DNA from 3 places in the Pseudomonas sp. MF6755 genome. Region 2 is predicted to be linked to each of the others. Evidence: riboswitches for the same ligand, from Rfam matches in the RefSeq annotation. Region 2 holds a riboswitch; each other region holds the start of a gene.
What was found. A riboswitch is a leader RNA that binds a small molecule or an ion and turns the genes downstream of it on or off. The one in region 2 is predicted to bind cobalamin.

Region 1 (7,057 bases), on a different contig from region 2:
TCGCGGTGATAGCGCTGGGCGCCTATGGCAGCTACCAATGGCTGGAGAAAGCAACCTATCGCACGCTCAAGCGTTGGCTGGGCGTTGAGGAGCGGGTAATTATTTCCCGACAAAAATACTAGGACTTTGTACCTCTGTAATGATTTGGCGTAAACTGCCGGCAAGCCTGTGAGGAGTTTCCATGACTGCCATAACCATTACCGACGCCGCCCACGATTACCTGGCTGACCTGCTGTCCAAGCAGAACACCCCGGGTATCGGCATCCGCGTCTTTATCACCCAGCCCGGCACCCAATACGCCGAGACTTGCATTGCCTACTGCAAGCCTGGGGAAGAGAAGCCTGAAGACACCGCCCTGGGGCTGAAAAGCTTCACCGCGTACATCGATAACTTCAGCGAAGCCTTCCTCGACGACGCTGTGGTCGACTACGCCACCGACCGCATGGGCGGCCAGTTGACCATCAAGGCGCCCAACGCCAAGGTGCCGAACGTCAACGCCGATAGCCCGGTCAACGAGCGCATCAACTATTACCTGCAAACCGAGATCAACCCGGGGCTGGCCAGCCACGGGGGCCAGGTGAGCCTGATCGACGTAGTGGATGACGGTATCGCTGTATTGAAGTTCGGCGGCGGTTGCCAGGGCTGTGGCCAGGCGGACGTGACGTTGCGCGAAGGCATCGAGCGCACCCTGCTGGAGCGTATTCCTGAGCTCAAGGGCGTACGTGACGTGACCGACCACACGCAGAAAGAAAACGCCTACTACTGAGTAAGGTGTTCACTGCGAGCATAAAAAACGGCGCCCCGTGAGCGCCGTTTTTTTTGATTTAAATTCAGTAAGTTGCTGTTACCCACGGATTCAAGCCTGCGTTCGGCCAGCGTGGTTTGACGGGGCGCCTAAGATCAAAAGCCAGATCAAGATCAAGAGCGGCTCGCTTCGCATCGTAGTTATCGTTGTCAGCTACGAAGTTGTGTAGATACCCATGCTCATCGGGGGCAAGGCCCCTCCCACATTTTTCTGTATTTATTAATAAAAATCAGTGTGTTGATTTTACTTTGTGAAGTAAAAAATCAAGGCCGATAAAGGTGTGCATGCCCGGCCCGATACAGCGACGACTCACTGAAACTGTCACTGGCCAGCACCCGGCCCACCAAAATCAACGCAGTACGCCGGAACCCCTTGGCTGCGACCTTGCCGGCAATATCCGCCAGGGTGCCGACGGCCCAGTCCTGATCCGGCCATGTAGCCCGGTGCACCACGGCTATCGGGCAATCGGCGCCATAATGCGGCAGCAGCTCGGCGACGATCTTCTCCAAGTGGTTGACACCCAGGTGAATCGCCATGGTCGTGCCGTGGCGAGCCAGGCTGTCGAAGTCTTCACCGGCCGGCATGCTGGTTTTATCGGCATAGCGGGTCAGGATCACGCTCTGGGCAATGTCCGGCAGGGTCAGTTCGGTTTCCAGCAGCGCCGCACAGGCCGCCACTGCCGTGACCCCGGGAATGATCTGGAAGGGGATGCCCAGCTCACGCAAGTGGCGGATCTGCTCGCCTATAGCCCCATACAGGCTTGGGTCGCCGGAGTGCACGCGTGCCACATCCTCGCCGTTTGCGTGGGCAGTTTTGATCAGGTCGATGATCTGCTCCAGGTGCAGCTCGGCGCTGTTGACCACCTGTTGCGCCCGATGGCCTTCCAGCACCGCCGCAGGTACCAGCGAGCCGGCATAGATGATCACCGGGCAACTGCGGATCAGCCGCTGGCCCTTGACGGTAATCAGTTCCGGGTCGCCGGGGCCTGCGCCGATGAAGTAGACGGTCATGGAGGATTCCTGTTGAAAAACGGGCGAGCATGAAGATTGCTCATGATCGAGAACGGCAATTATCGGGTTTTTAACCGGTACAGGCTAATGCAAAGGCGGCCTGGGCGGTTTTCTTGCGGGTGATCAGCAGGCGGGCAGGGCCGTGGGCGAGTTGCTCGGCCAAGGCCAGGGCGGCGCTTTCGGCGATGCCGTAACAGCCAGTATGGGCAAAAGCCAGGGCTGACTTGTGGCTCAGGCGGTGTTCATAACCGGCCAACTGTTGCGCACTGAAACACTGGAGTGGCAAGTCCAGCAACTGGGCCAGGGCCAGCAACCCGGGTTCATCCTGTTTGCGATCAATGCTCGCCAGCGCCGTAATGCGTTGGCGCTCGATGCCGCCTTCGGCTAGCGCACTGTCAAACAGGCCCAGCAGGGTGTGAACATCACAACCCCGCTGGCAACCCAGGCCGACTACCAGGGTCATGCCGAGTATTGATCATCGCGGTTGCGGCGGAACAGCCAGGCGCTGATCAGGCCCAGGGCCAGCCAGAACGCCACGTTGGTCAACTGCGAGGCGATCTTGAACTGCGCTTCGAGAGCCTCCGGGGCCAACATCGAATGCACTTGTGGCTGTGGCGCACCGATGATATGAGGCACGGCAAGGATCGCCACGCCCAGCACTTTCAACAGCCAATTGCGCCCGAACACGATCAGCGCGATACCCGCAGCGGTGGAAGCTGCGGTGCCGATCCACCAGGTCTGGCGCAGCGCAAGGTCAGCCGCTGCAGTGCCCGGTAATTCCGGTGGCAGGCCCAGGGTGGGTGCCAGCACAAAGGTCGCGTAACCCGCCAGGCCCCAAAGCAAACCCTGGGCGGTGCGGGTCGGTGCGCGCAAGGTGTACAGGCCGGCCAGCATCAGCGCAAACCCGACCGCCACTACCAGGTTGCCACCGGTAGTCGACAGCACGCGCTGCCAGCCATCTTCCGGCTCCCAAGCTTCGGCGTCGTGGGTGTGGGCAGCGGCCCCTGCGGCATGTTCATGGGTGACTTCGGCGACAGCCGGAGCCTTTTCATAGGTCTCCGCCTGCAAAATCAACGGCGCGACCCACAAGCTTTGCAGCAGGGTCAGCAGCAGGGCGGCCAACAAGCCGGTGAACCCTGCGGTTCGGGCGATACGCTTGATCATGTCGGCAAGTCTCAGTGGCACGGGAACGCGGCGCTGTGGCGGGTATCGTGGGCCGCGTTGTGCACGGCCTCGATATGCGAGAAGCCGGCGAAATACACAAGGCACGCGCCCAGGATCGACGCACCGATAGCGGCAGTCAGGCGTTGGCTCAAGGTGGCGGTGCTGCTGGCGGAGTGCGAAGTGCTGCTGATGATCGACATGGCGCGTCCCTTTCGAGTGTCAGGGTGAAACGAGCGCATGAAAACCCCGCGAGCCAGGCACGCAGGGTTCTGAACAGCGCCCGCCCACCGCGGGTTTGTTATCTGATTTTTTCGGGCCGGTCTCCGGGCTTGCGAGGGGCGGCTCTTGAAAGAGTCCAGCCTGATAAGCATCTCCTTCCCATGCACAGCACAGTGGATTTGACGCTTCGCTCGCTTACCGTTGCGGGGGCAGCACCGGAGTTGCCATAGGTCTATGGCGCACCGATTTCCCGTTTCACCCTGTGAAGGGCACCCGAAACAAGATGTGTAGGAGAGCATGAGCGGGAGTTATGCGTCAATGAGGGTTGTATGGCATTCAGGGTTTGGCCCTTCCCCGTGGATGGAAAGGGCACTGTTGAGTTCAGTCATACCCCTAGAGGCAGCCGGCTATCGTTCGCTGCACCGGCCTTCAAGGTTTTACTCGGCAAAAGCGACTGTCGAACGGCGTCCGGCGGCCACATTCTCTGCATCATCGAGGGTAAATGTGCCGTTGAGCGGGAACATGGTGCTCCCGCCAATCAAGTCGAGTTCCTTGAACACGTCTTTGCGCTTCAAAGTCTCCGCCGCGATCTCGCTCTGGCGTGCTGTTGGCGGTGTGCCTCGCAGCGGCACTCCGTCAGCTGTCCTCTTGAGCGAATCGCGGGTGATGGTTTCGGAGTCGAACCTGGGGTCATGCAAGGCGTCCATATTGTCGATGATTTCTTGCAAGAGCTCCTCGCGAGTCAGCAGGTCGACGGGCCGTTCGCTGGTGGTGGTCTGCGGATTTTCTCGCTGGGTGATAGCGTGCGTTTCGGCAGGCGGTGCTGTATTGATGTGTGGCGAGACTGTGAGTGCCATTGTTGACTCCATAGAATGTTGGGTGAACCACGCATCAATGGCCTTGATGACGTGGCAGAGAGTTGTGGTTTGCGCTGCGCAAATGATTCCTTGAACCGACAAGTAATTTGTTTCAAGTTGATTGGGCCTCGCGTCGTGCAGGTGAGCGCTTCTGTGGCGTGCGAACGATCAATATTGACCGGTTCTCCCGCACTGCGTAGCCTTGCACCCTCGAGGTTCTTCGGCCCAGGTCGAAGCTAAGAAGGGAACGCGGTTCAAGCCGCGGCTGCCCCCGCAACTGTGAAGGGTTCAGTTGACTGCCACGCCACTGCCGAGACGGCGGGAAGGCGCAGTCAGCGTTGGTCGCAAGACCTGCACGCCCCAAGCCAGGAGACCTGCCTCGTCACCGATTTTCCAATTCAACCGGGCGGGGTGATCCGGTGACGAAATCCGCTGCTGCGCGATGCCGCAGGGCCTGTCGTCCCGTATGCCCGCCCCAAAGGGCATCCGATGAAAACACTGGCCAAACTTCCCGTCACCATCGTTACCGGCTTCCTGGGCTCGGGCAAAACCACGTTGCTGCGCCATATGCTCGACAACGCCCAGGGCCGTCGGATTGCGGTGATCGTCAACGAGTTCGGCGAGCTGGGCATTGACGGTGAAATCCTCAAGCAGTGCTCCATCGGTTGCACCGAAGAAGAAGCCAACGGCCGCGTGTACGAACTGGCCAACGGTTGCCTGTGCTGCACCGTGCAGGAGGAATTCTTCCCGGTGATGCGCGAACTGGTTGCCCGTCGCGGTGACCTTGACCATATCCTCATCGAAACCTCGGGCCTGGCCCTGCCAAAGCCACTGGTACAAGCCTTCCAGTGGCCGGAAATCCGCAGCGCCTGCACAGTCGATGCGGTGATCACCGTGGTCGACAGCCCGGCCGTGGCCGCTGGTACGTTCGCCGCGTTTCCGGATCAGGTCGATGCCCAGCGCAAACTCGACCCGAACCTGGACCACGAGTCGCCGTTGCACGAACTGTTCGCCGATCAACTGGCCAGCGCCGACCTGGTGATCCTCAACAAAGCCGACCTGATCAGTGCCGAAGACCTGGCCCGCGTGCGCCTGGAAGTCGCCGAAGAGCTGCCGCCGGCGGTGAAGGTCATCGAAGCCAGCAGCGGTCGCCTGCCCCTGGACGTGCTGATTGGCCTGGGCGCCGGGTCTGAGGAACACATTGATGCACGCCACAGCCATCACGATCACCATCACGAGGGTGAGGACGACCACGATCATGATGCCTTCGATTCCATCTCCATCAACCTGCCCCAAGCCGACGAAGCCGTACTGCTCGAGGCCTTGACGCAATTGGTTGTCCAGCACGGCATTCTGCGTATCAAAGGCTTCGCCGCGATCCCGAACAAGCCGATGCGCCTGCTGATCCAGGGCGTGGGCACGCGCTTCGACAAGCACTTCGACCGTGCCTGGGGCGCCGATGAAGCGCGGACCACGCGCCTGGTGCTGATCGGCCAGGAACTGGATGCCGCTGGCCTTGAAGCGCAATTGCGCGCCGCCCTCAGCGTTTAACCATGCACCTGCTCAGGACCCAACCCGGTGGTTTCGTCGCGGACGACAATATTGCCGACCTTGGCCAAACCCCCGCTGAACTGGTGATCCTGTGCAGCGGCGATTCCAGCCTGGCGCTGCTCGCCGAAGCGGCGCAGCAGTTGCCCTTGGATTACCCCAGCCTGCGCCTGGCCAACCCGATGCAGGTGCAGAACCACGCCTCGGTCGACCTGTACGTTGATGAGGTGTTGCGCCACGCCAAGGTCATCCTGATTTCCCTGCACGGTGGCATTGGTTATTGGCGCTATGGCATCGAGCGTCTGGTGGAGCTGGCCGAACGCGGCGTCACCCTGATCCTGGTGCCGGGGGATGATCGCCCGGACCCGGAGCTCAGTGGCCTGAGCACCGTTGATGCCGAACAGCGCGAGCGGCTGTGGCACTTTTTGCGCCAGGGTGGCCTGGGCAATGCGCTGGATTTTTATCACTGCCTGGCCAGTGCCCATTTGGGCCGCGACTATGCCTGGGCGGAGCCGCAAACCCTGCCGCGTACGGCGATCTATCACCCCAATAAAGCCAATGCCCGCCTCAATGACTGGCAGGCCGATTGGCGCGCCGATTGCCCGGTGGCCGCGGTGCTGTTCTACCGCTCCCACTTGCAGGCGGCCAATACCGGTTTTATCGATGTTTTTTGCCAGCGCTTGCAGGCCGCGGGCCTTAACCCGTTGCCCATCGCGGTGGCCAGTTTGAAAGAGCCCGGTTGCCTCACGGTGGTCGAGGACCTGCTCGACGACGTGGACGCTGCGGTGATCCTCAACACCACGGGTTTCGCCCAATCCAGCCCCGAAGCGCCGCACCTGCGCCCGTTTCGGCGCAATATCCCGGTAATCCAGGCGATCTGCGCCCAGGATAACCAGCCCGGATGGCAGGCCAGCGATCAGGGGCTCGGCCCCCGCGACCTGGCGATGCATATTGCCTTGCCGGAACTGGATGGGCGCATCATCAGCCGGCCCATCAGTTTCAAAGACCTGGCCTGGCGCAGCGAGCGCAGCCAGTCGGACGTGGTGTGCTACCGCGCAGCGCCTGAGCGCATGGATTTTGTCGCTGAACTGGCGCGGCGCTGGGTCGACCTGGCCCGGGTGCCGAATGCTGAAAAACGCATCGCCCTGATCCTCGCCAATTACCCGACCCGCGACGGTCGCATCGGTAACGGTGTGGGGCTAGACACGCCGGCGGCGGCGCTGAATATCCTGCGTGCCCTGCAAGCCGAAGGCTATCCGGTGGCGCAGCTGCTTCCCGACAGTGGCACCGCGCTAATCCATACGTTGCTCGGCGGCGTCACCAACGACCTCGACAGCCTCGACCTGCGCCCCTGCCATCAAAGCCTGGGCCTGCAGGATTACCAGGCGATGTTCGATCGCCTGCCGGAGTCCAATCGCGAGGCCGTGCTGGAACGTTGGGGCACCCCACAAAAC
Region 2 (7,057 bases):
ACGCCGGGCATAACGGATGAGGCGCGCCGGCAGCCACCGCTGTCACCTCTCTATGGGGACTTTGCAGGCATGCCACCCGCGCTGATGTTTGTGGGCGAGTTGGACCCGCTCAAGGACGACACGCTGCTGATCGCCGAGCGCTGGGGCGGGGTCGAGGCGCATCTGCTGCCGGAAGCGGCCCATGGGTTCATTCATTTTCCGGTGGCGATGGCCGCTAGCGTGCTGGCTTACAGCCGCAAGTGGATAGCGAGTCGAATCCTTGGCTATGAGCGCTAGCATCCAGGCCGTGACGGCCGCTGACATTCCCGAAGTGTTGCGCTTCGTTTTGCAGGCTCGTGATGAGATTTTTCCAAAACTCAAGGCGACCGGGTTACCGGATGACCTGGCGCAGTTCGAAGCCATCTACCTCAAGGGCGACGGTCAGTTTCTGATTGCTCGTGCCGAAGGCCGGATCGTTGCGGCGGTGGGTTACCTGCCGTATGACGGCCGCTTTGCACAGTTGAACTACCAGGGCTGCAAGACAGTGGAAGTGGTGCGCCTGTACGTACTTCCGGCCTTCCGGCGCTTTGGCCTGGCGGGTGAGCTATACCGTTCGCTGGAAGCGTTGGCGCGGGCGGATGGGGTGGAGATGGTTTACCTGCATACCCACCCATTTCTGCCCGGCGCGATTGATTTCTGGATCCGGCAGGGGTTCGAGGTGGTGGACGTGGAAGCTGACCCGGTATGGCAGACCACCCATATGCACCGACCTCTGTAGATCAAATGTGTCAGGTAGAGCGCAGGCGTAGGATTTGCGCGCCATCAAACGGGTCCGTCAGGTAATGCCCCTGCACCCCGAATGTCTCTTGCAGGCGCTCTGGCGTCAGCACCTCCAGTGGTGTGCCCAGTGCCACCAGCCGCCCGCGATCCAGAACGGCCAGGCGATCGCAGGTCAGCGCCTGGTTCAGGTCATGCAGGGCGATCAAGGTGGTTACCGGCAAGCCTTGCACACCTTTTAATATCGCCAGTTGATGCTGGATATCCAGGTGATTGGTCGGTTCATCCAGCAACAGAATCTGCGGCCGCTGTGCGAGGGCGCGGGCGATGTGCACGCGTTGGCGTTCGCCGCCCGAGAGGCTGCGCCAGGCGCGTTGGCTCAGGTGGGTGGCGTCCACGTCGTGCAACGCTTGGCGCACGATGGCGTCGTCTTCGCGAGACCACGGGCTCAGTGCCGACAGCCACGGCGTGCGGCCCAACGCCACGGCGTCGAACACGCGAATGGCGTCATCGGTATCGGCTTGCTGTTCCACCACCGCCAGCTGTTGCGCGATGGTGCGGCGCGATAACTCATCCAGGCGCTTGCTGCCCAAGCGTACTTCACCGCTGCCCGGTGCACGCAAGCCGGCGAGCAATTTGAGCAGGGTGGATTTGCCCGAACCGTTCGGCCCGACGATGCCAAGGGTTTCACCCAGCTCTACGTCCAGGTCAATACCGCGCAGCAACTGCGCCTCACGCACCTTGAAGCCCAGGCCGCTGCAGCTCAGTACACTCATCGCGCATTCCTCCGGCCAATCAGGATCAACGCAAATACCGGAGCACCCACCAAGGCAGTGACCACGCCCACGGGAATCACCTGGCCCTTGATCAAGGTGCGCGAGAGTACATCAGCCGCGATCAAGAACAGTGCGCCGCCAAGGGCGCTGGCTGGCAGCAACCGCGAATGTCCGGTGCCGAGCAACAGGCGCATGGCATGGGGAATCACCAGGCCCACAAAGCCGATGGAACCCACGATGGACACCATCACCGCCGTCACCAACGCGGCGCAGGCCACCAGCACAAATTGTACACGGCGCACCGGGATACCGAGGGAGGCCGCCGAGTCGCTGCCGAAGGTGAAGGCGTCCAGTGCGCGGCGGTGCCACAGGCAAACTGCCAGCCCGGCGACCGCCACCGGCACCGCCAGCCACACCGACGGCCAGCGCACGCCGCTGAGGTTGCCCAGCAGCCAGAACATAATGCCGCGGGCCTGTTCGGAGCTGGCGGACTTGGTGATCAGGAATGCGGTCAGGGCATTGAACAACTGCGAGCCGGCGATGCCCGCGAGGATGATCTGCCCGGTGCCACTGGACGAACCGCTCGCCCGTGCCAGCAGAATCACCAGCGCAAACGCCGCCATCGCTCCCGCAAACGCACCCGCCGACAGTGACACCAGGCCGCCACCCACACCGATCAAGGCAACGAGGACCGCGCCGGTCGACGCGCCGGCGCTGATACCCAACAGGTACGGATCCGCCAGCGGGTTACGCAGCAGCGATTGCAGGATTACCCCACAGGTCGCCAGCCCCGCGCCACAGGCAGCGGCGACCAAGGCGCGGGTGAGGCGGTAGTTCCACACCACGCCTTCATCGATGGGGTCCAGCACGAAGCCTGCGGCCCAGAGTTTATTGGCGAGCACCTGCAACACCACCTGCGGCTCGATGGCGGTTTCGCCGATAGCGACACCAGCGAGCAGTGCGATTAGGAGCAGTGCCAGGGCAAGTAGGGTGCGCATCATTTGCCCAGGTCGTAGCCGTCGATGGCCGCGGCCAGTTGTTCCAGGCCGTCGAAGGTGCGCAGGCTGGCCTGCAACGCCAGGGCGTCGAGGATGATGATGCGGTTGTTTTTCACCGCGTCCATGTTGCGGGTCACGGGGTCGTTGCGCAGGAAGGCGAGTTTCTTTTCGTGGTCGTCGGCGGGGTAGCGGCGACGGTCCATGCGTGCGATCACCAGGAACGTGGGGTTGGCCTTGGCGATGGTTTCCCAGCCGACGGCGGGCCATTCTTCGTCGGACTGCACCACGTTGCGCAGGCCAAGGGTTTGCAGCATGAACTCAGGGATGCCCTTGTGCCCGGCCACGTACGGGTCGCTGGCCATTTCGGCGCTGGAGAACCATACCAGCGCGCTTGCCTGCTTCAAGCCTTTGCCCTGCGCAGTCGCGATGGATTTGGCCAGGCGCGCCTTAAGCTCATCGTTCAACCTCTGGCCGCGTTCCTGTACGTCGAAAATCTGTGCCAGTTGGCTGATGCTTTTGTAAATCGTCTCGATGCGAAACGGCTCCAGCCGCGTGCCATCGGCACCGACCAGGTTGTCCTTGCCTTCGCAGTCGGAGGGCAGCAGGTAGGTGGGGATCTTCAGTTCATGGAATTGCTCGCGGGTGCCGACCACGCCTTGCGGGCCCACCACCCATTCCAGCTCGGCGGCTACCAGTTGCGGGCGCTTGGCGATCACCGCTTCGAAGCTCGGCTCATTGTTGGCCAGGCGCTCAATGCTGTCGTCCTGCGCCTTGTACTGCGCCAGTACGTTGTTGAACCACAACGAGGTACCGACCACTTTATTGCCCACGCCCAAGGCGTAGAGCATCTCGGTGGCGGCCTGGCCGATGGTTACGCTGCGCAGGGGGGCTTGCAGGAAGGTGAGGGTGCTGCCGCAGTTTTCCATGGTCAGCGGGTAGTGGGTGGGCGTGGCCTGGGCCAGGGCACAGGCACCCAAGCCTGCGATCAGGGCGGTAACGCGTGGCAGCATGGGGTGATCTCCGTGTGAACCGAGGTGCGGCAGGGGAGGTACGGCTCGGAAACACGCCCATGGAGGCTGCAGGAGTGCAGGGCCAGGATGTCCTTCCCGGACACCCCGCCGGTTAGTCATAGTGCTGGGCCGGCAGGTCTCCTGACTGATGCGTCATCGCCACGCCCCAGCCTTCCCGGACGTGGTCCAGTGGCATTCAGGGGCAGGCTCAGCACCTACAGTTGCGGGGGCAGTTTCGACTTACGCGTGGGGGCGTTTCGAATTCCCTATTAGTCCCATGTGGGAACCGGCGGCGGTATGGTAGTCGATCGCGAGGCTTAACGGGAGCTACGCTGGCGGCAGGCGTGAAGTTGCTTGCCACAGGTGATCAACTGGATTATTTGCGATCCAGCCACACTGTTTTGGCATTGCAGAACTCGCGTACGCCGAAATGCGACAACTCACGGCCAAACCCGCTTTTCTTCACGCCGCCAAACGCTACCCGAGGGTCTGACACGCTGAACGCGTTGACGAAGACCCCGCCGGTTTCCAGTTGGTTGGCGATGTCCCGGGCTTTCGCCGCGTCGGTAGTAAAGATACTGGCGGTGAGGCCAAACTCGCTGTCGTTGGCCAGGGCCACAGCATGCTCGGCATCGCGGGCGGTGATGATCGACGCCACGGGGCCAAACAATTCCTGCTTGAACGAGGTCATCTGATCGGTGACGTCGGCCAGCACGGTCGGTTCGTAGTAATTGCCCGCGCCTGGGACTTTGTTGCCGCCCAGCAGCAGGGTCGCGCCTTCTTCCAGGGTCGCCTGGACCTGGCCGTGCAGTTCGTCGCGCAGGTCGAAGCGGGCCATGGGGCCGATATAGGTAGTGGTCGATGTCGGGTCGCCCAACGCCAGGGCGCGGCTGGCTTCTAGGAATCTGGCGGTGAAGGCTTCAACCACACCGGCTTCGATGATCAGGCGCTTGGCTGCGGCGCAGACTTGGCCGCTGTTCTGGAATCGGCCGATCACGGCCGCTTGCACGGCGGCGTCGAGGTCGGCGTCGTTGAGCACGATGAACGGGTCGGAGCCGCCCAGTTCCAGCACGCATTTCTTCAGTGCTGCGCCGGCCTGGGAGCCAATGGCGATACCGGCGCGCACGCTGCCGGTGAGGGTCACGGCGGCGATGCGCGGGTCGGCGATGGCGCTGGACACGCCGTCCTGGGTCGCGTTGATCACTTCGAACAGGCCGTCGGCGAAACCCGCTTTATGGAACGCTTGTTGGATCAGGTAGGCGCTGCCCATCACGTTCGGCGCGTGTTTAAGCACATAGGTGTTGCCGGCGAGCAGGGTTGGCACGGCGCCGCGCAGCACCTGCCAAACCGGGAAGTTCCACGGCATCACGGCAAGGATCGGGCCCAGCGGGCGGTATTCGATCCGGGCGCTGCCGTTGTCCACCAGCGTTGGTTCAGGGGCGAGCATGGCCGGGCCGTGGGCGGCGTACCACTCGCTGAGTTGGGCGCACTTTTCGATCTCGGCGCGGGCCTGGGCGATGGGTTTGCCCATTTCCAGGGTGATCATTTGCGCCATGTCTTCGGCTTGCTCGCGCAGGGCGCAGGCCAAGGCCTGCAGCAATTCGGCGCGCTGGCTGACCGGCTGCCGGCGCCACGTGCGGAAGGTATTGGTTGAGCGGGTGAGGGCGGCGTCCAGCTGTGCCGGGGTTTCATAAGGGTAGCTGCCGACTGTCTCGCCGTTGGCGGGGTTGATCGACAAGGCGTGGGTCTGGTGGGAAATAGCGTTCATGGCACCGTCCGGCTGAATAAGTGGAATGGGGTCAGCGTACGGGGCTGTATCTTTTCTGGAAACTGAATAATATTAAGCGATACGTTCACGATTGGAGAATGGCTTGGATCTGGTGCAGCTGGAAATCTTCAAGGCCGTTGCCGAGCAAGGCAGCATCAGCGCCGCCGCGCAGTTGATTCATCGGGTGCCTTCAAACCTGACCACGCGCATCAAGCAACTGGAGCAGGATTTGGGCGTGGAGTTGTTTATCCGCGAGAAAAGCCGCCTGCGCCTATCGCCGGCCGGCTGGAATTTCCTCGGCTATACGCGGCGTATTCTCGACCTGGTACAAGAAGCTCGTGCCACGGTAGCGGGGGAGGAACCCCAAGGTGCCTTTGCCCTGGGCTCCCTGGAAAGCACGGCGGCAGTGCGTATCCCCGGCTTGCTCGCGGCGTATAACCAGAAATACACCAAGGTCGAGCTGGACCTGAGCACCGGCCCGTCGGGCACCATGATTGAGGGTGTGCTGTCAGGGCGGCTGACGGCGGCCTTTGTCGACGGGCCGGTGCTGCATTCCACTCTGGAAGGCGTGGCAGTGTTCGAAGAGGAGATGGTGGTGATCGCGCCGCTGCATCACGCGCCTGTCACTCGCGGGCGGGATGTGAATGGCGAGAATATCTATACGTTTCGCTCGAATTGCTCGTACCGGCATCACTTCGAGCGCTGGTTCTCACAGGATGGCGCGATGCCGGGCAAGATCTTCGAGATCGAGTCCTACCACGGCATGCTCGCCTGCGTCAGCGCCGGGGCGGGGTTGGCACTGATGCCGCGCAGCATGCTTGAGAGCATGCCGGGGTGTGCGGCGGTGAGTGTGTGGCCGTTGAGCGACACATTCCGCATCCTCAATACCTGGCTGATCTGGCGTAGAGGCACGGTGTCGCAGAGTTTGAACAGTTTCGTGAAACTGCTGGAGGAACGTGATCTGGTAGCAGCGCAGATCTAATGTGGGAGCGAGCAAGCCCGCTCCCACATTTTGACTGTCATCAGCCGCCAAATTGCAGGGTGCCCATGGCCAATTTCGCCATGATTGCCGTCGCACCCAGTTGCACCAGCCACAACGCCAAACCACCTAGGAATACTCCCAGCGCCACCTGCAGCACCAAGCTCTTCTGGCGCTTGGCTTGCGGTGCTCGTGGGGTGTAGTCATGCAGTTCGTCACGGTCGGCGCGCAGGTCCAGGTCGTCGTTTCTCATAGGGCTCTCACAGCAAAGGGGCAGTCGGGGTTCAGTCTAGTGTGTTCGCCAATAAAAAGGGGGAAGCCAATGGCTTCCCCCTTCGTATAACGCTTGCCGGCTTACAGCACCTGGACAATCGCTTTGGTCACAGCACCAATGTTCGATTGGTTCAGCGCCGCCACACAGATACGGCCGGTATCCAGTGCGTAGATGCCAAACTCGGTGCGCAGGCGGGTGACTTGCTCAACGGTCAGGCCGGAGTAGGAGAACATCCCGCGCTGGCGACCGACGAAGCTGAAGTCATGGCCTGGAGCAGCCTTGGCCAGCTCAGCCACCATCTGCTCGCGCATGCCACGGATGCGCAGGCGCATTTCGGCCAGTTCGGCTTCCCACTGGGCGCGCAGCTCGGGGTTGTTCAGCACCGCGGCAACGATGGCTGCACCGTGGGTCGGCGGGTTGGAGTAGTTGGTGCGGATCACGCGCTTGACCTGGGAGAGGATGCGCGCGCTTTCTTCCTTGGACTCGCTGACAATCG
Region 3 (7,057 bases), on a different contig from region 2:
AGTGAGATAACCGGCGGCACCGGCCTGCAGCAGGCGAGTCGGGAAAGGGTCTTCCTCGCACACTGTCACTACCACGACCTTGATATCCGGATGACTGCGCAACAATTTGGTCGTGGCACCCAGACCGCCGATCCCAGGCATCTTGACGTCCATCAGCACCACATCGGGCTTCAGCTCTCGGGCCTTGATCAGGGACTCCTCCCCCGACTCCGCCTGGCCGACCACTTGCAGGCCATCGATGTCAGCCAGCATTCGTGTAATGCCTGTACGAACGAGATCATGGTCATCGACTACTAGCACCCTAATCAAGCAGACACCTCGCGATATGGTCTTATAGGTTGCTGAACACCTTAACAAAAAACCAAGGCGCAGACCTAGTTGCAAGTGGCATATATATAGAGATTCAACGCGCTGTGGCTGTTCGCCGGGTGGCGAGCAACGCTGTTTCCTGGGTGAAAGGTCAGGAATCCTGGGGTTGTGGCTTGGCTTTTGCGTTCAATACGGATGAATGTTCGGCCAAGGTACTGGTCAGGCGACGAATTGCATCCTGGTCTTCCTTGAACATCGCGCGGTAGTTAGCCAGCACTTTTTCTTCGTTCTGGCTGACGTTATCCAGTTGGATCGGCGTTGGGCTGCCGGTCAACACGTACAGGACGTCTACACCTCTTTCGGCGACACGGGACAGATAGTCGGCCTTGGGTGCGCGACCGCCACTTTCATATTTGCCTTGTGCGTTGGCTTCAACACCCCCTATTTCACCAAAAGCTTTTTGCGACAAGCCAAGCCGCTCTCTTTCTTGCCTTAAGCGCGAACCGATTCCATTCATTTAGATGTATGACCCTGAATTTGCACACCCTGAGAGGTGATACACCATCACTTCGTTAAACAAATTTGTAAGCAGTGACTGACAGCAGTATGCGCTTATTCGTACAGCGTGCTTGTTTTAGTCCGGTGTGAGTGCGCGACACTCCCGCTCCATGCGCCAGAAGCAGTCCTCTTCACCCACAATGCACAACCCCAGGCGCTGATACAGCCTTTTTGCCGGGTTGGTCTTGAACACGGTCAAGCGTAAAAAACCCAGGCCCTCGGTGCCTGTCTTGAGCGCCATCTGTTCCAGCACCCAACTGCCCGCACCCTGCTTGCGGCAGTGTTCCAGCATGTGCAACTCACGAATATACAAGGCCTTTTCGTCGCGACTCAGACTGACAAACCCCATTACGCCATCATCGTTGCACACCAGCCAGTTCTCGCGACCCGCCCAGGCGGTGTCGAAGCCGTCGTTGGACCACAGCAAACCGTACTGCAGGTAGTAGCGGTTCATGGCTTGATAGGTGAGGCTTCGGGCAAACGGCAGGTCCTGGTCCGTCGCCTGGCGCAGGTGAAACGCCATGTTAGACAGCGACCACTTGGCCAGCCCACAGCCCATCCTCGCGACGGGCGATCACCAACGCGTCGCCGACCCCGGGTGCAGCGGCAAGCAAGTTGCCATCCCCGGTCCAGATCGCACTGCGCCCTGCACAGGCCCAGCCTCCCGAAGGGCCACCATGATTAGCCATCAGTACCAGCATGCCATGCTCGGCTGCATAGCCTTGAAGCAGCGCGCTGTCCGCCGCGTAGCCACCCTCACTCACCAGCACGCCGGCCGCATACGCCGTGGCACCCGCTTCAGCCGCACGCCGTGGGTGGCTGGCGTGGGAAAAGTCCGCGCACACCGCCAGCGCAATGCGCTCATCTCCCCACGCCAGGATCTCGCCGCCCTGCCCGGCTACAAATGCCAGCTCTTCGCCAGAGTGCAGATGCTGCTTGGTGTAGACGCCCACTGAACCGTCCGCTCCCAGCACCAGCGCGCCAATCAGCACGCCCGCGTGTGGCGCCAGCCGTACCGGCATGCCCACCACTGCCGTCAATCGCAGCTCCCGCGCCATCTCACGCAGCGGAACCAACACCGCGCTCTCGGGGGTAATAGCCAAGTCCGCCGCCAGGAAGGGTTCATAGCCCGTCAACGACAATTCCGGAAAGACCAACCATTGCACACCCTGCTCTGCCGCGGCCCGCATCATGGCAAGGTGCCGCTGGATATTGGCCGCTACGTCGCCGGGGATGGAAATGGTTTGCGCGGCAGCAAGGGTCAAGGCAGTCATGGTCGCGTCCTGGCAATCATTGTTTAAGTGTCATCAGCATATCGGCACACACCCATAGCCGTAAGTCCCCCCACACGATAGAAATTACTGATTGAATCCACCGGTACGCCTCTAGTAAGCTCCCCCCATCATTTGGAGAGCCACCATGTTGCAACTCACCCACACTCAGGTTTGCCCTGCTGCCAGCGCCTTGCGCTCGGTGTCGGCCACCCGTGTGAACGGTTCGAGCGCACTGGCCGGCTTTTATTTTGGGTATTGGTTTAGCCACTGGCGCGCCTGATACCTGAAATCGGCGCCCACTACTCAAGGGGTCGCCTACCAGAGAAATCTAAACCCCCGGTCGGCTCCCCGACCGGGGGTTTTGTTTTTTCAGCCTCTAATAATTTGTTTGCTCAAGACCACTTAAAGGAATCAAGCCATGAACTACGCCACCTATTACCGCTACGACACTTGCACTGCATGGCGATTTAGCCAGCTCCGTTCGGGACAGCCTGCCGCCTCCGACCGGTCACCCCGTGGTGGCAAGCCAACACACGTAGCCGATACGGCCAATTGTCGAACACCCCAGTAGGCCAAGCGCGCGGGAATCGCCCGCCGCTTGCCCAGGAAGCCTTGAATATGAACTCCTCCGTCGCCGCTTTGCCCCGCTCTGCCATGAAAAGCGCCCTGTCTTGCGCCAATGAAGCCCTGACCCAGCGCCTGCCCAGCTCCCTTGAACTCAAGCACCAACTGCCCCTCAGCCCGTTCCTCAATGAACAGATCCACGCCCACCGCCAAGCGGTGCGCGCCATCCTCAATGGTGAAGATTCACGCCTGCTGGTGATAGTGGGCCCGTGCTCGATACACGATCCGGAATCGGCCATGGAATACGCACGCAACCTGAAGAAGCTGGCGCTTGAAGTCAGCGACCAGATGCTGCTGGTGATCCGCGCCTACGTAGAAAAACCCCGCACCACCATCGGTTGGAAAGGCCTGGCCTACGATCCGCACCTGGACGGCAGCGATGACATGGCCGCCGGCCTGACCCTGTCCCGCGAGCTGATGCGTGAAATGCTGCGCCTGGGCTTGCCGATCGCCACCGAGCTGCTGCAACCCATGGCTGCCGGCTACTTCGATGACCTGCTCAGTTGGGTCGCGATTGGCGCGCGCACCACTGAATCGCAGATCCACCGCGAAATGGCCAGCGGCCTGGGCATGCCTGTGGGCTTCAAGAATGGTACCGACGGCGGCGTCGCGATTGCCTGTGATGCGATGCGGTCCGCCTTCCACCCGCACCGCCATTTCGGCGTCGACAGCCAAGGCCACCCGGCGATCATCCAGACCCCAGGCAACCCCGACACTCATCTGGTACTGCGCGGTGGTCATCGCGGGCCGAACTACGATGCGCAGAGCGTGGCCCAGGTGAAGCAGGATCTGGCCAAGTCCAAAGTGGCGGCGCGAATCATGGTCGATTGCAGCCATGCCAACAGCGGCAAAGACCCGCTGCGCCAGCCGGCGGTATTCAACGACGTGCTGGAGCAGCGCTTGCAGGGTGATACGTCGCTGATCGGCATGATGCTTGAAAGCCACCTTTTCGAAGGCTGCCAGCCGTTGAGCCCTTCGATGAAGTACGGCGTGTCGGTCACCGATGGCTGCCTGGGCTGGAACGGTACCGAGCAGTTGTTGCGCGATGCGGCCGAGCGATTGCGGGACCACCGCAAACCGACTGACGGATAAAGATCAAAAAATATGGGAGGGGCAGCAGGAATGGGAAAGTTGACGAACGGTCGTGCGAATGTTCAGATGCCCTCCTGTTTCAGGTGCCCCCTGCCGCCGTGCTTGGGGTGAAACGGGAAACCGGTACGCTCGCTCGAGCAAGTCCGGTGCTGCCCCCGCAACGGTATATGCGTGATCCCTTCGATACACCACTGTGGCCATCGCGCCATGGGAAGGTGGAGGTATCCAGACGCATGAGCCCGGAGACCGGCCTGGAATTTCTGTTTGGCAAACTCCTGCGGTGGGCGGGCATGGGCCGGTATTGGCGTGTGCTCGATGCCTTCTCCTGCGTGCTTCTGCGAAGATACTTTCGAGAAGACTATGATTCGACGTTCATTCACTCCCTTGATCGGCTACCTGTTCAGCCCGTTGCTGCTGGCTGACGACAACGCCCTGATACTCAACCCGCAAATCGTCTCGGCGCCATCGGTGGAGTCCACCACCGTCGCAGCCATGGCCCAATACGGCAGTAAAGTCGAGGTGGTCAGCCGCGAACAGATCGAGCGGGCCGGACCTGCCGCCGACGTATCCCGGGTGATGCAGATGTTCATTCCCGGGCTGTACGTAGCGCCGAAGAACGGCCCGTTCGACTACGGTACCTATTCCCTGCTCGGCGGGCGCAACGATGACACCCTGATTCTGCTCGACGGCGTGCGCCTGAACAATCGCCTGTACGGCGGCCTGTACCTCGACACCCTGCCGGCCAACGCTATCGAACGCATCGAAGTACTCAAGGGTGGCCAGAGCCTGCTGTTCGGCACCCAGGCAGTCTCGGGGGTGATCAATATCGTCACCCGCAGCCCACAAACGCGTACGGCTTCCGGCGAAGTGAACCTTGGGGTCGATACCTTCGGTGGCACCACCGGCGACGCGCGGGTCGAGAAAATCTTCAACAACGGTTGGGGCGACCTGGGCTTATTGGCCTACGTCAGCCGCAATGCGTCCGAGGGCTACCAACCGTTTCGCAACCGCGATATGAAAAACGTCACGGACAAACGACGCTCCTACGAAGTCACCACCTTCGGCACCAAGGCCATTCAATCCATTGGCGACGATTCGCGCCTGGAACTGTTCTACCAATACGCCGATGCCAATCTGGATTTCGCCCGCCCGGTGGCTTCCCACAAGACCACCAACGACCGCGTTCAGCAGATCGCCACGGCGACCTTCGAGCAGAACATCAACGAACGCCTGAGCTATTTCGTCAAGGGCCATATCAACGATTGGGACACCCGTTATACCCGCATCAACAACCTCGAAGGCGGTGGTACGAAGGTCATCAACCATAACGACTACTGGGGTTTTACCGACTGGGGCGTGCAAGCCGAGGGCAAGGCCGAGTTGCCGGGAGGGCATGTGTTGATCGTCGGCAGCGATAACCAATGGTTCAAGGGCCAGGACGATGTGCTGGTAATCGACGACAACAAAGCCCAGGCCCACGCGCTGTACACCCAACTGCGCCCACAGATCGACGCCATGCCCGACTGGCATCCCAGCATTGGCGTGCGCCACGAGGCCATGAGCGGCGGTGACAGTGCCACCGTCGGCATGCTCACCTCGCTCTACGACCTCAACGATAACTGGGCAGTACGCGGCCAATACGGCACGGCTTACAAGCTGCCCAACGCCGAGCAGCTATTCGTCAATGAAGATGACGAAAAGGGCAACCGCAACCTCAAGCCGGAAAAAAGCCGCAACGCCGAACTGGGTATCGACTACAAGGGCCTGCTTGCCGGGCGCGATTTCAACGCCAGCGTGACCCTGTTCAAGCGCAAGATCACCGACCTGATCACCCTGGACGGTGTGCAGTGGGTCAATGGCCAGGGCCAGATCCAGATGCGCGGTTTCGAGGCCGACGCCAAGCTGGCGCTCAACAACCAATGGAGCGTGCAGGCGGACATGACCCGCAACCTTACCGAGTCGCGTGCCGGAGTCACCATCAACGATATCCCGAGCTTCTTTGCCCGTTCACGCATTGGTTTCGAATCGGAAAACCGCTTGTGGGGTGCAGGTGCGGCCATCCGTTATATTCGCGATGTCATCAGCTCCAAGCAGGTCGAGTACGGTCATTATTCGGTGGTAGACGCAGACGCCTATCGCTACCTGGACACTGCGCACCAGCACCGCGTGAGCCTGCTGGTGGAAAACCTGTTCGACCGCGACTACGTCACCAGCCGCTCCAACAACGTCGACAACCTGGGCCGACCGTTCACCTCAGAGGTGCGTTATACGTATCGCTTCTGATGACCGACATCATACAAATCGACGGGGTGGATACCCATCCCGACTGGTCGCGTATCCCCGACCACGCCCACCATGTATTGCTGTGCACTGGCCCGCGCTGCACCCAGCGCGGTGCCTTGCAGCTGTGGAAAACCCTGCGCCGCCGCTTGCTGGAACACCGGCGCATCGAAGTGCCCGGCGGCGTGCTATTGACCCGCACCCATTGCCAATTCCCCTGCAACCTGGGGCCGGTGCTCACGGTGTACCCACAGCGTTGCTGGTACGGCGTACACAGCAAGGCCGATGTGATACGCCTGGTGGATGTGCACCTGGTGGGCGGTGAGGTGGTCGATGAGATGCTGATCCAGGAGCGCTCATGAAAGTGCCGTGGTTAAGCGTGGGTGCCCTGCTCTGCAGCGCGCCGGTACTGGCGGACAGCTACCGCAATTGCGCCCAGGCCTGGACGCTGCCGCACACACCGCCTTCACGCATCGTCGCCCTCAATCAACACGCGGCCGACCTGCTGCTGGCCCTGGATGCCGGGCCATCACTGGTCGGGGTGGCTTACTTGGATGACGACGGTATGCCCCATCGACAGGGCAGGTACTTCGAAGTGCCAGTGATTGCCGCCAAATACCCCTCCAGCGAAGTGTTGTATGCGCAGCGCCCCGACTTGGTGGTAGGTGGCTTCGCCAGCGCGTTCGGCAACGGTGTGACCTCCCGCACCGGTCTGGCCGATAACGGCGTGGCATCCTACCTGCTTGAATCTGCATGCGCCGGGCACACGCTGGATTACTTCGGACATATCCGCCAGGACCTGCGCTCCCTCGGCGCCCTGCTGCACAAGACCCAGCGCGCCCAGGCATTGAGCGATGCACTGGATGCCGACTTGCGGCAGGCCCAGGCAATGGCGAGCGATGCCAGCCCCGTGTCGGTGT

Region 1: it holds a riboswitch for cobalamin, as region 2 does, so the genes downstream of both, cobW (cobalamin biosynthesis protein CobW) here and JFT66_RS19440 (ABC transporter substrate-binding protein) in region 2, are expected to answer to the same signal.
Region 3: it holds a riboswitch for cobalamin, as region 2 does, so the genes downstream of both, JFT66_RS13860 (TonB-dependent receptor plug domain-containing protein) here and JFT66_RS19440 (ABC transporter substrate-binding protein) in region 2, are expected to answer to the same signal.

Annotation. Positions count from the first base shown of each region.
Region 1 covers NZ_JAEKDA010000019.1:66,069-73,125, reverse strand. The annotation lists gene JFT66_RS23765 (acyltransferase family protein) at 1-122, shown strand, start outside; gene nfuA (Fe-S biogenesis protein NfuA) at 182-766, shown strand; gene cobM (precorrin-4 C(11)-methyltransferase) at 1,069-1,815, opposite strand; gene JFT66_RS23750 (cobalamin biosynthesis protein) at 1,886-2,278, opposite strand; gene JFT66_RS23745 (CbtA family protein) at 2,275-2,979, opposite strand; gene JFT66_RS23740 (CbtB domain-containing protein) at 2,991-3,179, opposite strand; cobalamin riboswitch at 3,277-3,490, opposite strand; gene JFT66_RS23735 (hypothetical protein) at 3,636-4,055, opposite strand; cobalamin riboswitch at 4,252-4,451, shown strand; gene cobW (cobalamin biosynthesis protein CobW) at 4,545-5,606, shown strand; gene cobN (cobaltochelatase subunit CobN) at 5,609-7,057, shown strand, end outside.
Region 2 covers NZ_JAEKDA010000014.1:107,273-114,329, forward strand. The annotation lists gene JFT66_RS19420 (alpha/beta hydrolase) at 1-276, shown strand, start outside; gene JFT66_RS19425 (GNAT family N-acetyltransferase) at 266-757, shown strand; gene JFT66_RS19430 (ABC transporter ATP-binding protein) at 768-1,532, opposite strand; gene JFT66_RS19435 (FecCD family ABC transporter permease) at 1,529-2,533, opposite strand; gene JFT66_RS19440 (ABC transporter substrate-binding protein) at 2,530-3,540, opposite strand; cobalamin riboswitch at 3,655-3,846, opposite strand; gene JFT66_RS19445 (aldehyde dehydrogenase family protein) at 3,917-5,308, opposite strand; gene ptrR (putrescine utilization regulator PtrR) at 5,412-6,290, shown strand; gene JFT66_RS19455 (hypothetical protein) at 6,331-6,540, opposite strand; gene JFT66_RS19460 (amino acid aminotransferase) at 6,642-7,057, opposite strand, start outside.
Region 3 covers NZ_JAEKDA010000009.1:126,661-133,717, reverse strand. The annotation lists gene gacA (response regulator transcription factor GacA) at 1-309, opposite strand, end outside; gene JFT66_RS13880 (helix-turn-helix domain-containing protein) at 461-826, opposite strand; gene JFT66_RS13875 (GNAT family N-acetyltransferase) at 944-1,390, opposite strand; gene JFT66_RS13870 (carbon-nitrogen hydrolase family protein) at 1,392-2,141, opposite strand; gene JFT66_RS30030 (hypothetical protein) at 2,287-2,421, shown strand; gene JFT66_RS13865 (3-deoxy-7-phosphoheptulonate synthase) at 2,760-3,857, shown strand; cobalamin riboswitch at 3,922-4,126, shown strand; gene JFT66_RS13860 (TonB-dependent receptor plug domain-containing protein) at 4,218-6,140, shown strand; gene JFT66_RS13855 ((2Fe-2S) ferredoxin domain-containing protein) at 6,140-6,499, shown strand; gene JFT66_RS13850 (ABC transporter substrate-binding protein) at 6,496-7,057, shown strand, end outside.